Pelagibaculum spongiae: one gene and its partner. The protein of the gene in region 1 interacts with the protein of each later gene in a pairwise test. Links are inferred from orthologs where the notes say so. Each region holds a gene or a part of one and is shown in the gene's direction. Other genes may lie near its edges.

Evidence for each region.
Region 2: the proteins of DC094_RS14305 (region 1) and rpsB interact in binary tests that used the Escherichia coli proteins (3 or more experiments, as listed by UniProt). The link is inferred for Pelagibaculum spongiae from one-to-one orthologs.

Annotation. Positions count from the first base shown.
Region 1 is NZ_QDDL01000006.1:21,520-29,801, forward strand. What follows is about bases 2,881-5,812. They hold DC094_RS14305 (RNA-binding S4 domain-containing protein), read left to right. Parts: upstream 2,881-4,123; coding sequence 4,124-4,501; downstream 4,502-5,812. Other genes in these bases: gspC (type II secretion system protein GspC), read right to left, coding at 2,881-3,708; hslO (Hsp33 family molecular chaperone HslO), read left to right, coding at 4,561-5,430. Also shown: type II secretion system ATPase GspE, read right to left, coding at 1-717; type II secretion system secretin GspD, read right to left, coding at 710-2,707; more of gspC, read right to left, coding at 2,749-2,880; DC094_RS14315 (phosphoenolpyruvate carboxykinase (ATP)), read left to right, coding at 5,987-7,585; pckA (phosphoenolpyruvate carboxykinase (ATP)), read left to right, coding at 8,128-8,282. UniProt on the Escherichia coli protein: Involved in the recycling of free 50S ribosomal subunits that still carry a nascent chain. Binds RNA more specifically than DNA. Binds with very high affinity to the free 50S ribosomal subunit. Does not bind it when it is part of the 70S ribosome.
Region 2 is NZ_QDDL01000011.1:30,369-38,491, reverse strand. Bases 3,119-5,891 are described here. They hold rpsB (30S ribosomal protein S2), read left to right. Parts: upstream 3,119-4,019; coding sequence 4,020-4,763; downstream 4,764-5,891. Other genes in these bases: pyrH (UMP kinase), read left to right, coding at 5,732-5,891; tsf (translation elongation factor Ts), read left to right, coding at 4,854-5,729; map (type I methionyl aminopeptidase), read right to left, coding at 3,119-3,818. In the rest of the region: DC094_RS22200 (hypothetical protein), read left to right, coding at 49-213; glnD ([protein-PII] uridylyltransferase), read right to left, coding at 290-3,010; more of map, read right to left, coding at 3,018-3,118; more of pyrH, read left to right, coding at 5,892-6,472; frr (ribosome recycling factor), read left to right, coding at 6,469-7,026; uppS (polyprenyl diphosphate synthase), read left to right, coding at 7,079-7,834; DC094_RS18740 (phosphatidate cytidylyltransferase), read left to right, coding at 7,827-8,123. UniProt on the Escherichia coli protein: Required for ribosomal protein bS1 (rpsA) to bind to the 30S subunit.

The DNA of each region.
Region 1 (8,282 bases):
ACCCAAATGATTTAGGTCGAGTCGGCCTGCGGTTTGGTCTAACAATCGCAATACGATTCGTTCGCCGTAGCTTGATGGCATGGTCGATACACGAACATCGACTGCACGGCTTGCGACTTTCAAAGAAATACGACCGTCTTGTGGTACGCGCTTTTCAGCGATATCCAGCTTGGCCATTACCTTAATACGAGAAACCAGCATCGGTGCCAGCAAACGTTTAGGTTGCAGTACTTCACGCAACACACCATCAACCCGCATCCGAACGATTAAACGTTTTTCATAGGTCTCGATATGAATATCGGAAGCATTGGCTTTAATTGCTTCGGTTAACAGTGCATTGATCAAACGAATGATCGGTGCGTCGTCTTCCTGTTCCAACAGATCTTCAGTTTCCGGAATTTCTTCAGCGATTCGGTCTAGATCTAGCGAATCATCTAGTCCTTCCATAACTTGGCGTGAGCCACCGGTATCGCCTTCATAAGCGCGAGCTAGCAGGTCTTCAAAAGCTTGCTGATCTTCTACCAGACGAATATCAATTGGCTGGCCAGCTGCCCGGCGGATTTCCGCCAGAATTTCTGCGCTGGCACCAGGTCGACAAGTAAGGTGTAAATACTGCTGACCTTCTTCAACCAAAATACCGTGGCGCTTGGCAAAGTTATAACCAGGCCGCTCAAACTGCGGCTGGTCAGCTAACGGTGTTTGCTGCAGATCACTCATTCACAGCCTCCGGCTGCTTAGAGGATGCTTCTGGCGTTACAAAAGATTTCTTCTTCAATGGGTCGCCGTCCCATGCTGGTAATAATTCTTCAGCATTAAAACTGGAAGGCTTGTCATTGAATTTTTGATTGAGTAATTGCTGGCGAATATAACCGTATTTAGACGCCGAGATACCATTCTGTGTTTCAGCATCACGAATAATGGTTGGCTTGATGAATACCATCAAATTCGATTTGCTGGTGGTGACACTGCGATAACGAAATAACGCACCGAGGAATGGAATATCACCTAACAGTGGCACTTTAGAAACGGACTCACGTATATCGTCACGAATCAAACCACCTAAAACAATCGTGTGGTTGTTATCGACCAGTACGGTGGTTTTAATTGAACGCTTGTTGGTGATCAAGTCAGATGCACCAGTAGAAGAAGGTGCCAGTGAAGAGACTTCTTGCTCTATCTCCATTCGCACCGAGTTACCCTTATTAATTTGAGAGGTAACTTTTAATGTGATACCGATATCTTCACGCTGAATCGTCGTGAAAGGATTGGTGTTAGTGCTGCTGGTGGTAGAACCGGTAACAAAAGGAACGTTCTGGCCAACAATAATTTCAGCGTCTTCGTTATCCAGCATGGTTAAAGAAGGAGTAGAAAGAATGTTACCAGCGCCAGTGCCCTTTAATGCATTAATTAACACACCAAAATCGATACCCTTACGGTTAAAGTCACCGAGAATAATACCGGCACCTTCACCCAAAGCGCTCGCGGCACCTGCAGCGTTACCTGATGCAATATTTCCCGCCAGACTTAAAATAGAACCTTGACCACCGAAACTGATTGAACCGACTGGGCCTGAACCGCCTGGGGTGCCATCAAATAACCACTGAACACCGAGTCTGTCAGCTTGCGTTTCATCTAGCTCGACAATAATCGCTTCAACCAAAACCTGAGCGCGGCGAATATCCAGTTTACGAATCACATCTTGTAGTGAACGCATTAAAGCCGGTGGTGCAGTAATCACCAAAGCGTTGAGGCTTTCGTCAGATAAAATGCTGACTTCTTTGCTGTTGGCAGTGCTTTTTTTCTTGCTGCTTTTATTACTTAGTGAATCTTTAACGCCGGTTAATACCTTAACCAGGTTTTCAGCATTGGCGTAATTCAGGTAGATAACACGGGTATTTCCCGATTGCTCCAGTGGTGAATCTAGATGGGCAATTAATGCCTTTAGGCGTAATTTGTCTGAAGAATCACCGGTAAGCAAAATGGAGTTAGTGCGTTCATCAGCCACCATTTTAGGTGTGGCATTTTTAGAACGGCTGCCTTTATTGGTTGATTTATATAAATCAGAAACCACCCGAACCACTTCTTTAGCAGAAGCGTTTTCTAGCCGAACTACATCAACTTGTTCATCGGAAGCTTTGTCGATACGGCGAATAATATTGGTCAGTCGTTCGATGTTGGCGGCACGATCAGAAATGATAATAACGTTAGTAGGCGGATAAGCTGCCAAGTGACCTTGTTGAGGTACTAATGGACGCAGAATCGGAACTAATTGTGCTGCTGCAACGTTATTTACCTGCAATACGCGAGTCACCACGTTATCGCCTGAACTATTACTGCTGCTGCTGTTGGCATCTAGTACCGGTACGCTGTCTTGCTTGGCACCCGATTCAGGAATGATTTTAATGACATTACCGGTTTCTACTGCGGCATAACCATGAACTCGCAGAATCGACAGGAATACTTGGTAAACGTCGTTCTTGCCCATGCTGGTGTTAGAAATAACGGTAATCTTGCCTTTGACGCGTTGGTCAATGACAAAATTCTTACCAGTAATTTCTGCTACCTGACCGATCACAGCTCGAATATCAGCATTATCGTGATTTAAGGTCCAGCCTTCTCCGGCCTGAGCCATAGCGGGTGATGAGATTGCCAAGCACAGTGCCAAAGCACCTGCTGCAAAACAATTTTTAAGTAGCTTTGAATTCATGGCTGCAGGCTTTGCTCCTGTAATGTCGCCTGATCGCAAAATTAATTGGTCAGAGAGAAAGTAAGTTGAAGAGGTCGACCGTTTCTCTCGACCGATATCGATAATTCTGATGCTTGCTGGATGTCGGCTAATAAGCCTAGCGCTTTTTGCTGATCATCTAATTGCACACCATTAATATTAGTAACTAGATCATTTCGTCTTAATCCGGCGCGGCGGAATAATTGACGATCACTGCCAGGACTCACTCTAAAGCCTTGTAGTTGACCGCTTTTAAATACAGGCGTCGCGCGAATTAGATTAATAACGGATAAAGGATCTTCAGATAGCTTTTGCTTAATTCCAGCTAGATCATTGGTCAGCGAGCTGTCGCCACGCTTATCTATGACTCTGGCGTTAGAATTATTGCTGTTTGATGCGCTAGAGCGATTTTTACTGGTGCTTGGGCTATTTTTGGCCGCTAGCTTGCGGCTTAACTCCAATGCTTCCAGCTTTCCGTTGCGACTTAAGATGACTTTGTCGGCATATACCGAATGCAGAACCACCGAGCCACTACCTTTAATTTGGTCGCCGTTGCTGTAATGCTTTTGTTTACCGCTGCCCTGTATAACCGCCGAACCATTACCTTGATCATCATAAGTAATGATGCCAAATAGTTTCAGGTTTAATGTGGTTTTTGGAATGTCATCGGGAACGGGCTCAATCGGCTTGGGTTCAGGCTGAGAAGCTTTAGCCGTTACGTCGGCTTTTCCAAACAAGCTACTCGATGCAACAGATGCCAAAGTTGGCCCTTGATTGCTGTTTTTCACCTGAGAAACTATCGATACATTGTGCGTATTACCAGTGACTTCCGGTTGTGGAAGTGGCAGCAATAGCCAAGTGGTCTGGGCAAGTTGCCAGCATAAGCCAACACCCAGCAGCAGACTGATAGGAAGTGTAAGTTTTTGAGTAGGCCACCGATTTGAACCGGCAACTAAAGCCCTAGCGTTATCTGCCAGCTTCATGCAGTTATATTGATCCCTAAAATGAGCAGCCAAGCCTAACAGATTTATTTAGCAGTTGTCCCTACCACAAAAGGATCTTATGACCTATTCGTCAGAGCAGTTGCAGCTGTTATTGCCATGTTGTTGCCACATACATGAAAGATGTGCCGTAACTGCCAGCTTGGCAATAATGGCGACAGACTAAATCTCTCAAGGTGATTTAAAGCACAGTTTTTGGCAGGTCAGGGCGAATCGGAGACTGTTTCTAATCAGCTACAGTATGAGTTTATCCAAGCGGCTTTTGATTATTTTTTTCATATTTCAATCAACGGCTAGCTACTTTCATATATTCACCAAACCAGTCCAAGATGGCAGTTCTGCATCTTGAGCTGGTTTGGGTATAATCTACCGCAATTGTGATTGCTGGAAATCAGAAATGGAACAGCAAAAAGTTCGCCTAGATAAATGGCTATGGGCAGCGAGATTTTATAAAACCCGTGGGCTAGCCAGAGACGCAATAGAGGGTGGCAAGGTTCATTATAATGGTGCTCGAGTAAAAGCGAGTCGCCACATAGAACTGAATGCCGAAGTACAACTGGTTCAGGGTTTTGATCGTAAAACGGTTCATATCATGAAGATTCATGATCGACGTGGCCCAGCCCCTGAAGCGCAAAAGCTTTATCAAGAAACAGCCAAAAGTATTGAAGTTCGTGAGACTAAAGCTCAGGAACGTAAATTGGTTAATATGCACCAGCAGCATGAACGTCCGACTAAGCGTGATCGTCGCCAGTTGGATCGTTTCAAGAATTCTTAATCGGGCCATGTTTATTTTTAGTGAACAGACCTAGTAATTTATTGGACTAGACCGCAGTTATGACGCAACAAATTCAGTATGACCAGTTGAACCGTTTCTTATTTGAAAGTAGCCAAGTTCGAGGTGAAATCACTCAGCTGGACAAGAGCTACAAACAGGCAATCGCTAGCCACGATTATCCACCAATCGTTAATCAGCTGATTGGCCAAGCCATGGCTGCGGCATCTCTACTAAGCGCCACGATTAAATTTGAAGGTCAGTTAATTTTACAATTTCAGGGGCAGGGCAATTTACGAATTCTGGCCGCTGAATGCACGAGCGATGGCAAGGTGCGCGCAGTTGCTCGCTATCAAGACATGCCAAAGAAAGGCAAGTTGATCGATTTGCTAGGTAAAGGCCAAGCGGTTATTACGCTGCAGCCTGAAAAAGGCGAACCATGGCAGGGTTTGGTACCACTAGAAAAACCAGATATGGCCAAATGCCTAGAAGACTACTTCCAGCGCTCTGAGCAATTACCGACCCATATTCAATTGGCTTGTGATGGTGAAATTGCTGCTGGTTTTATGCTGCAGGCAATGCCAGAAAGCGCAAATAATGCCAGAGCAGCAGATGTAACCACCGAAGAAAGTGATTTATGGAATACCGTGGTGGCCTTGGCAGCAACACTGAAAAAAGAAGAGTTACTGCACTTGCCTGAAAGCGTGATATTGCACCGCTTGTTCCACGAATATGGTGTCAGATTGTTTGACCCTAAACCAATTCAATTTAGCTGTCGCTGCTCAAAAGAGCGTTTGGCCGTTAGCTTATCTGCAATGTCTGAAACGGATCTAGATGAAATTCAGGATGAAAAAGGACAGATTCACGCTAACTGCGAGTACTGTAATCAGACTTACAGTTTTGATGTGACCAGTTTGAAAGCTGCTAAATAAAGAATGCCGCCGTAATAATGCATTTATAATAATCGCCTTTTCCCTAAAAAGTCGATCAAGCGACAGCTGGAAAAGCACTATCTGAAAGCCTGCTTTGTTTTATTAAAAACAAGCAGGCTTTTTTTATCATTTCAAAAAAAACATAAAAAAACAAAATTATTGTTTTTCAGTTGGTTAAGTCTTTCAAGTATCAGAGTGATCTTATCGTTAACTATTTGATATTAGATACATTTCACAAACGGCTTAAATTATACTTTTTCCAATTGTGGCAATATCTTACAAATCTTTTTAATGTACTACGATTGCTCAGAAAAAAACAACGCTTTTCGGTCATCTTTTCAAAGTTCGTTTTCGTTTCTTTCCATGTTCGTGAAAGATAATCTGAAATGGTCAAACCAAAATTGCTAACGCTTCCAGATGATCCACCATCTAGCTTGAGCCAGCAAACAGCAACGGCACAGTCAGATGATCATCTACATGAAACCTAGCGCATGCTACTTATACCCAAAGCAATTTGAGATATAAGCATGTTGCTCAACAGTAGAAGTATTCAGCCATGACTATGACCGCATCACAGCTAGCCGCAAAACATGAAAAAACCGTTTCTGCCCACGCTTGCCATATCAATCTGACTGCTCCTGAACTGTTACAGCAGGCGATTAGCCGAGGTGAAGGCGAATTATCCAAGCAAGGAAGTCTGGTGGTAAATACCGGGCCAAGAACCGGCCGTTCACCGCAAGATCGGTTTATTGTTTGTCATCCAGGTGAGGCACAACAAGCCATTGACTGGAGTGAAGTGAATCGGCCAATGGAGCCGTTGTATTTTGATAATTTATGGCTGCAAGCGGAAGATTATCTACAGCAATTGCCAGAAAGCTACAGTGGCATTTGGCGCAGTGGACAACATACCCAGCATGGTTTGAATATTCGAATTACTACTGAACTGGCATGGCACCAGCTGTTAGCTGACCACTTACTGGTTCGGCCTGAAATTGAGCAAAGCAATTGGGAAATGCTCTGCTTGCCAGGTTTTGTTTGTGACCCAATGCGAGATCACGTACATAGCGATGCGGCGACTATTATTGATTTTTCAGGTCGGCGTATTTTACTACTCGGTATGCATTATGCCGCTGAAATCAAGAAAGCTATTTTCACAGTTCAAAATTACCTGCTGCCCATGAAAGGCGTTTTGCCGCTACATGCTGCTGCCAGCCAAGATAAAGATGGCAAGGTCGCCATGATGCTGGGCTTATCTGCTACAGGTAAAACCTGCCTGATCTCAGATGATGGCCGAGATTTAATCGGTGATGATGAGCATGGCTGGAGCGATGATGGGGTATTTAACCTGGAAAATGGTTGCTATGCCCGCTGTGCATTTATTACTGAAGAAGAACAGCCGGTCATTTTTGATGCGATCAAGCAAGGTGCTATTCTAGAGAATGCGGTTCTCGACCATCATGGTGAGCCAGACTTCACTAATATCAGAATTACCGAAAATATTCGGGCGACCTACCCGCTATCTGCGATTAGAAATCGGGTTAAGCCGCCAGTTGCTGGGCAGCCTGACGTATTAATTTTCTTAAGCTGTGATTGCAGCGGAGTACTTCCTCCGGTCACTCGTTTAAATAAAGCTCAAGCGGCTTATTATTATCTGAGTGGATATACCGCTACCGTTGGAGATTCAGAAATAAACCATAACAATGGCTACACGCCAACCTTCTCTAGTTGTTTTGGTGCACCTTTCTTCCCACGTCCTGCCGGTATTTATGCTGAACAACTATTCAATAAATTAGAATCCAGCGAAACCACAGTATATATGGTAAACACCGGTTGGAAAGGCGGAGTGCCAAGTGCAAGCCACGGTGGTAATCCACTTGGTAAGCGTTATTGCTTGCAGCAAACCCGCACAATAATTACGGCTATTTTAAGTGGTGAACTAGAACAGCAAGGATTCCATTCTTTGGATCATATCGATTTACAAGTACCTGTCGCGATAGAAGGTATTGATCCTTTGGATTTGGATCCAGCCAACGCATGGCCAGATAAGGTGAGCTATTTAAGAGCAGCAGAAAATCTTTGCCAAGAATTCAAAGTGAATTTTAGTCGCTTTGAAGTGGCACATCAGATAGAAGATGCAGGTTTGAATATGATTTAGCTTGCTATACCAAACAGCAATAAGCTTAGATAACTGAGACTGGCAAATTAGTAATCTTGATTCGATGAATGATGAATATTCATTATTTTTATTTCACAATCACCGGATTTTCAGATTAGTTATGTATAATAAGCCCCGCTGGCTGCCAGAACTAACCTTCTGGTTCAGTGGGGTTTCTTCATTCAGTCTGGTTTCGGGTTAGATTCAGGTTGTGTTCAAAGCAGTATTCGCTTTTTAGCAACTTCGAATCCGAACTTCGTTGCAAAACGAATGAGAAAAAACGCTCAGGTGACAGTGCGGGAATAATTCGTTTAAAAAGCGAAAAATAACCGATTTAATAGATTAAAAAGCTGATTTTAAAAATCTCAGTAAAATATGAAAATATTGACCTGCGCAGCGAAAATGAGTAATTGGTAAGACATTTATTAATATGTTGCTAAGACATTTGATTCAAGTCTTATATAACTACCACTTTCGAGATAAAATAATAACCAGACTTTTAACGGTAATAACAAACTTCTTTTTTTTACCAGGAGAAACAGATGGCTACTCTCGTGGAAAAGGTAAAAGCCGATTTAAATAATTACGGCATTACTGACGCTCAAGAAATTATTCATAATCCGTCTTATGAGCAGTTATTTGAAGAAGAAACTCGTCCAGATCTTGAAGGTTTCGAAAAAGGTATTGTAACTGAAAT
Region 2 (8,123 bases), on another replicon or contig:
TCGCTGCCAGTTAGGTTGTTGTTTGTAATAGTAATCCCGGAGATAGAAATGAGTTCTAACGATAGTGCTTCTGAAAGCTGCAATGAAGTGCTTGAAAATGTATATGCGACCCAGCAGCCGGTCGAAAATATTAGTCATGATCAACAAGCGTTGATCGAATTGGTCGCTTGTGCCCAGCAAAGTAATGAGAGTTATATTGCCGGTTATAACTAGTCATTTGCAGAATTAAGTAAAAAAGGGCTGTCATAGTGACGGCCCTTTTTTATTGTGTTCGTGCATTGCCTGACGGCTAAATATCAATTCCTTGGCTGCAGGCTTGCTGTACTAAATCTGAATCATTATCTGAAGCGTCGTCCTGTGGGTCTAGTTGCTGGATGATCTGCTCTCTTAATAATGAGAGTTTTTCACTATCTTCGATTGGGTTTCCGTCCATATCAGATATGAAAAATACATCCTCGATTTTTTCGCCATAGGTTGCAATGTGGGCGCTATGGATAATTGCGTTATTTTCCAGCAGGGTTCTTGCCACCTTTGCCAATAAGCCGGGATGGTCTAGGCCATAAAGCTCCATCACCGTCATGGTGTTATGGGAGTCAGGTGAAAAGGACACTCGGGTGGGTTTCTCGAAATGTTTCAGTTTTCTGGTTTTGAAGCTTTGCGACGGCAAAGAAGGGGCTGAATCTGCGCTGAGTGCTGCCAGTAATCGGCTGTGGATTTTTTCAGAAATGTATTCTGAAGAGATTGGCTGATTGTCTCGATCGAGAACGGTATAAGTATCCAGTCGACGATTATCAGCCGATAGCTGAATTCGAGCACTAACAATATTCAGACCCAGTTTTTCTAGGGTGGAAGTAACGCGAGCAAAAATATGGCTGCGATTATCTAAGTAAGTAAATATCTCGGTGCCGGCAAAATCTTCCCGCTGGCTTACTAAAATCAAAGGCTGTTTGGTTTGCTTGTGGTTAATAATGGCCCGGGTGTGGCGGGCAATGGCTCGAGGATCTTGGTGAATAAAATAGACCTCGCCCAGTGAGCTCCACAATTCATGGGTGCGCATTGGGCTGGCGTTATGGCCGGTCAGAATCATCCAAGATTTCTCTTGGGTTTCTTTGATTAGCTGACTCTTATTTTGTGGATTGCTCAAGCCTCGGCGTAATGCCAAGCGAGTTGAGGTATATAAATCCTGCAATAAATGTTGACGCCAGCTATTCCATAATTTGGCGTTGGTTGCTCGAATATCAGCAACGGTTAATACATATAAATAATCTAGGTGAACTTGGTCGCCGACTATTAGTGCAAAGTCGTGAATAACATCGGGATCAGAAATATCTTGTCGCTGTGCAGTGGTCGACATTAATAAATGGCTTTGTACTAACCATGCGACCAGTCGAGAGTCGTAACTGCCTAAGCCGTGGCGTTGGCAAAATGCTCTAGCGTCAACTGCGCCGAGTTGGGAATGGTCGCCGCCGCGCCCTTTACCGATATCGTGGAATAATCCCGCTAGGTAAATTAGCTCAGGCTTGGCGAGGTTTTGCATAATATGACAGCAAAGTGGGAATTCTTTACCTAGCCAGAATCGACGTAAATTCTCAATCAGAATCAGTGTATGTTCATCAACGGTGTAGCTGTGAAAAAGGTCATATTGCATTTGTCCTTCAATTTGACCAAATTCGGGAATATATGCGCCGAGCACGCCGTAACGTTTCATTAAAACCAGTTGCCGATAAACACCGTGTGGTAGGCGCAATAGCTCCATAAAAAAGCTACGATTTTGAATGTTAACCCTAAACTGCTGATCAATAAGATGGCGGTTTTGTCGAATCAATCGAATGGTAGTGGCTTGCACGCCTTCGATTTCATCCTGCTGTGCCATTAGTAAAAATATTTCGATCAGGGCGAAGGGGGATTTTTTAAAAACATTTTCATCAGTGACTTCGATGCGCTGGTTGCGAATTTGAAAGCGCTGATTAATTTCAGTGACGGTGCGGCAGTTTTCATCACACAATAAATCTTCTTCAAATAACTGCAGTAACATGTCGTTTAATTCGGATAATTCAGTCACAGTGCGAAAATATTCTTTCATCATGTGTTCTACGCCGAGTCTTTCTGGCGTGTCTTCATAGCCGAGCATTTGCGCTAGGTTTTTTTGATGATCAAAAATCAACCGGTCTTCTTTTCGGTTGGCTAACAAATGCAAACCAAAGCGCAGTTGCCAAAGGAAATGCTGGCCTTTGCTGAGCGCGTTATATTCTTCATCGGTTAAGAAACCTTCGCGCACTAATCCGCGAAATGAATCGGTATCAAAACGTCGTTTTGCTACCCAACCAATGGTTTGAATATCTCTTAATCCACCAGGGCTGGCTTTTAAATTTGGCTCAAGATTGTAGCCGGTGTCACCAAATTTATGGTGTCGCTGTTTTTGCTCTTCGAGCTTGGCGGTAAAAAACTCAGCGGGCGGCCAAACTTGAGCTAAATCTAATTGATATTTTAACTGGCTGAATAAATCATCTAGATCACAAAGTTGGCGCGCTTCAACCAAGTTGGTGAAGACCGTGACATCTTTTTCAGCCACGCTAACGCATTCTTTAATAGTGCGAACGGCATGGCCGATTTCCAGCCCGAGATCCCACAAAATATATAAAAACTGTTCGATCTCTTTGCACTGTTCTTTGCTTGGCGCTTGCTGCATTAACACCAGCAGGTCGATGTCAGAATGGGGGTGCAGTTCGCCACGACCATAACCACCAACACTGATCAAACTAATCGGTTTATTGCCAGTCTTGCTTTGTTTTTTCCAAGCGCAAAGAATGATCTGGTCTAGCAAGCGAGCTCGTTGTCGAACTAACTCTTCAACCGGTTGGTGCTTTGCAAAACCTTCTTCGAGTAATCGATTGGTTTCTTTTAGCGCGAATTGCAGTTGGCCGGTGAGCTCAGACCCTCCGCTGCCCAGTTGCTCTAGATAACTTGATAAGTATTCAGGCGATTGGAATGGTGCGGAGGGTATGCTCATGGGAAGTTTATTCTCCGGTGGCTGCTTCTAAGGCGTCTTGTTGTTTTTCTTCATTGCGGAGAGTGAGCACTTCAAAACCAGTCTCGGTCACCAGAATAGTATGCTCGAATTGCGCGGATAATTTTTTATCTTTAGTGGTTACCGTCCAGCCGTCTTTTTCTGACAATTTTACATGTCGCTTACCGGCATTAATCATCGGCTCAATGGTAAAAATCATGCCGGGTTTTAATTCAGGGCCGGTGTTGGCTTTGCCGTAATGCAGCACCTGAGGCTCTTCGTGGAATTCTGCGCCAATACCATGACCGCAATACTCTTGAACTACTGAGTAGTGATGTTGGTGGGCGTGCTTTTGGATTGCTGCGCCGATGTCGCCTAGCCGTGCACCAGGTTTCACTAGGTTGATGCCGATCCAAAGACATTCATGAGTGACCTTGGTCAAGCGCCTGGCTAATATTGTTGGTTCGCCGACGAAAAACATCTTGCTGGTGTCGCCGTGATAACCATCTTTGATCACGGTAACGTCAACATTGATAACATCGCCATTTTTCAAGCGTTTATTGTTTGGAATGCCGTGGCAGACCACATGGTTGACCGAAGTGCAGATGCTTTTCGGAAAACCGTGATAGTTCAAGGGTGCCGGGATGGCGTCCTGAACTTCGATGGTGTGCTTGTGCAAGATATCATTGAGTTCGTCGGTGGTTACACCCGGCACAATATAAGGTTCGATCAGTTCAAGTTGCTCTGCCGCTAGTTTGCCGGCGACACGCATCTTCTCGATTTCTTCTGCAGTTTTAATCTTTATGGTCATAAATTAGAGTCTTCAGCTAGGGCTGGAAAAGTCCGGGTTTGTCGATTTCAGGCGGTTATGGTATAAAGCGCGCCGCTGAGAAGCAATCTTGTTGCTTCTTAATATCCTTGTAGCGATTCGACACATCAGCCACGGGTGCCCGTCAGGGTCGGCTTTTGGGACTTGCTACATAATTTAACCCCAAACTTTTTGGAGATTTACATGGCTAATGTATCCATGCGCGACATGCTCGCAGCTGGTGTTCACTTCGGACACCAAACTCGTTACTGGTGCCCAAAGATGGCTCCTTACATCTTTGGTGAGCGCAACAAGATCCATATCATCAACCTTGAGAAGACTCTGCCTCTTTACAATGACGCAGTAAACTTCCTGAGCAAGATGGCTGCTCGTAAAGGCAAGATCTTGTTCGTTGGTACCAAGCGTTCAGCGGGTCGTGTGATTAAGGAAGAAGCATCGCGTTGTGGCATGCCTTACGTTAACCACCGCTGGTTGGGCGGTATGCTGACTAACTATAAAACAGTTCGTCAGTCTATCAAGCGTCTGAAAGATCTGGAAGCAATGGCTGCTGACGGAACGATGGATCGCCTGAACAAAAAAGAAGCTCTGGATACTCGTCGCCTGACTGAAAAGTTAGATCGTAGCCTGGGTGGCATCAAGGATATGGGCGGTCTTCCTGACGCACTGTTCGTAGTTGACGTTGACCACGAAAAGATTGCTATCGCAGAAGCTAAGAAGCTGGGTATTCCAGTTGTAGCGGTTGTTGATACCAACTCTAACCCTGCTGACGTTGATTACATCATTCCTGGCAACGATGACGCGATCCGCGCTATCAAGCTGTATGTTGCAGGTCTGGCCGATGCACTGATCGACGCACGTGCTGTCGATACTGTTGCTGCTGAAAAAGAAGGCTTCGTAGAAGTTTCTGAAGAAGCTGCTGCAGAGTAATTTCGGTTAGTTCGGTCTGTGCAAAAAGGGGGCTTAGCCCCCTTTTTGTCGATATCTGGTTTCGGTTTTAATTTTTTTGAGGAAGACACAATGGCTATCGGTCCAAAGCTGGTTAAAGAGCTTCGTGAGCGTACTGGTGCAGGCATGATGGACTGCAAAAAAGCTTTGCAGGCTACTGACGGTGACATCGAACTGGCAATTGAAAACATGCGCAAGTCTGGTGCTGCTAAAGCAGCTAAAAAGGCTGGTCGTGTTGCAGCGGAAGGCGTGATCGTAGGTCGCGTTGAAGGCAGCAAGGGCATGTTGTTAGAAGTAAACAGTGAAACTGACTTCGTTGCTCGTGACGAAGGTTTCCTGGGCTTCGTAAACACGGTTGCTGATGCGGCTATGGCTGCTGGCGCTGATACTGCTGAGGCAATTTCTGCTCTGCAGATCGAAGGCGGTTCTGTAGAAGAAGTACGTGCAGCTCTGGTTGCTAAAATCGGTGAAAACATCGGTGTTCGTCGCGCGGTATTCTTGGACGCTGGCGAAGGTAACATTGCTAGCTACCTGCACGGTGCTCGCATTGGTGTTCTGGCGACTGTTAGTGGCGGTCGAGCTGACCTGCCTAAAGACGTTGCAATGCACGTTGCAGCTTCTAATCCTTCAGTAATCGACCCTTCAGAAGTTTCTTCTGAAGTTGTTGAGAAGGAAAAAGAGATCATCAAGGCCCAGCCTGATATGGAAGGCAAGCCTGAAAACATCGTTGAAAAAATGATGGTGGGTCGTATCAACAAGTTCCTGAATGAAATCAGCCTGACGGGCCAGCCTTTCGTTAAGGATCCTTCAATTACAGTTGGCAAATTGCTGAAAGCTGAAAGCGCTACTGTAACTGGCTTCCTGCGTTTGGAAGTTGGCGAAGGTATTGAGAAAGCTGAAGAAGATTTTGCTGCTGAAGTTGCAGCTCAGGTAGCTGGAGCTAAGTAATCATGACAAGACCTGCGCAAAGACCAAGTTGTAATCGCATCCTGCTCAAAATGAGCGGTGAGGCGTTGATGGGCAATGGTGAGTTTGGTATTTCACCAGAAGTTCTAGATCGCATGGCCGGTGAGATTCGTCAGGTTGTGAATCTTGGTGTGCAGGTCGGTCTGGTTGTTGGTGGTGGCAACCTGTTCCGGGGCGCAGCTTTGCAAAAAGCTGGCCTCGGTCGGGTTACTGGTGATCACATGGGTATGCTGGCCACGGTAATGAATGCCTTGGCAATGCGTGATGCCCTTGAGAGAGCTGGTTTGCGTGCGCTGGCAATGTCAGCAATTCCTATGAGTGGCGTAGTAGAACGCTACGATAGAATGCGGGCAATTCGCCATATGGAAAAAGGCCGTGTTGTGCTTTTCTCTGCAGGTACGGGCAATCCTTTCTTTACTACGGACACTGCTGCCACCTTGAGAGGCATTGAGATCGAAGCTGATCTGGTACTCAAGGCGACTAAAGTAGATGGTGTTTACAGTGATGATCCGGTAACAAATCCAGATGCGATCCGTTATGATGAGTTGTCATTTGATGAAGCCATCAGTAAAGAGTTGCGAGTGATGGATTTGACTGCTTTGGCGTTGTGTCGAGATCACAACATGCCTTTGTGTGTGTTCAACATGAACAAACAAGGCGCATTGCAGCGGGTAGTCGCTGGCGAAGCTGAAGGTACGTTTCTGGTTTCGGGAGACAGATCGTGATCGATGAAATTCTAGAAGACAGTCAACAGCGTATGGCCAAGTCGCTTGAAGCACTTGAACATAACCTGTCAAAAATGCGCACAGGTCGTGCACATCCAAGTTTGCTAGAAGGCATTATGGTGCCTTACTACGGTGTTGATACACCGTTGAAGCAAGTTGCCAATGTGAGTATTGGTGACGCAAGAACATTGACCATTCAAGTTTGGGAAAAGACGTTAGTTTCTGCCGTTGAAAAGGCAATTATGACGTCTAACCTAGGTTTGAATCCTTGCTCTGCTGGTGAAATAATTCGCGTTCCATTGCCTGTTCTGACTGAAGAGCGTCGCCGTGAAATGGTGAAGCTGGTTCGTCACGAAGGTGAGAACAGTAAAGTATCGGTGCGTAATGCGCGTCGTGATGCTAATAGCGATTTTAAAGAACTAGTAAAAGAGAAAGAAGCCAGCGAAGACGATGAACGCAGAGCGCAGGAATCAGTGCAAAAACTGACTGATCGCTATGTAGCTGAAATCGATAAGCGTCTTGATGCAAAAGAAGCTGAGCTGATGGAAGTCTGATATTCAGATTTCGCGATGCATATAATGGCCTCTGGATGGAGGCCATTCTTTTATGGAGGCAGGGGTCTTGAGTGATCCGGGGCAAACCGGTCCGCGGCATGTAGCCATTGTCATGGATGGAAATGGTCGGTGGGCCAAACAGCGTAAACGACCAAGAGTTTTTGGCCATCGCAAAGGTGCTAAATCAGTTCGTGCCGCAATTCGAGGTGCGATGCTGGCAGGTGTTGAAGTGTTAACACTGTTTGCCTTTAGCAGTGAAAACTGGAAACGCCCTTTACGTGAAGTTAATTATCTAATGGGTTTGTTTTTCAATGTATTGGAAAGCGAACTTGCAGAGCTGTGCGAGCGAGATATTCGGCTGAGAATTATTGGCGATACCTCTGTATTTGATGTGCCGCTTCAACAGCGAATTGAAAAGGCAATTGCTAGTACTGCACATTGCCAAACGCTAGAACTCGTTATTGCAGCCAATTATGGCGGGCAATGGGATATCGCCCAGGCGGCTCAGAAGTTAGCCAGATCAGTCCAAGCTGGTGATATTCAACCTGAACAAATCACTCCTGAAGCACTTTCCAAGCATATTCAAATGGCTGATCTGCCGTTGCCCGATTTATTGATTCGTACTGGGGGAGAACAACGAATCAGTAATTTCCTGTTATGGCAGCTTGCCTACAGTGAATTCTATTTTACCCCTGTTTTGTGGCCGGATTTTGATGAGCAGAGCTTTGCTGATGCTGTAGCAGAATATCAATCCCGCCAGCGCCGTTTTGGCATGACCTCCGCACAGGTAGAAAAAAATAATGCTTAAGCAAAGATTTATTACTGCAGTGGTTTTAGCGGTCCCTGTTTTGACCGCAATTTTTGCCGCTTCACCGGCAGTTCTTGGAATGATTTTATCGCTATTTTGCGTGCCAGCAGCATGGGAATGGGCTAATTTGGCCGGGATGGGTAAAGTACAAAAGCTTGGCTATGGTGGATTGGTCGGTGGTGCGATTGTCGCTATGGCGATTTTTGCTCCAGCACCAGAGACTTGGTTTGATCAGGACTGGGTGCTCGTTTTAATGTCAGTAGCATCGATTTGTTGGGTATGGGCCGTG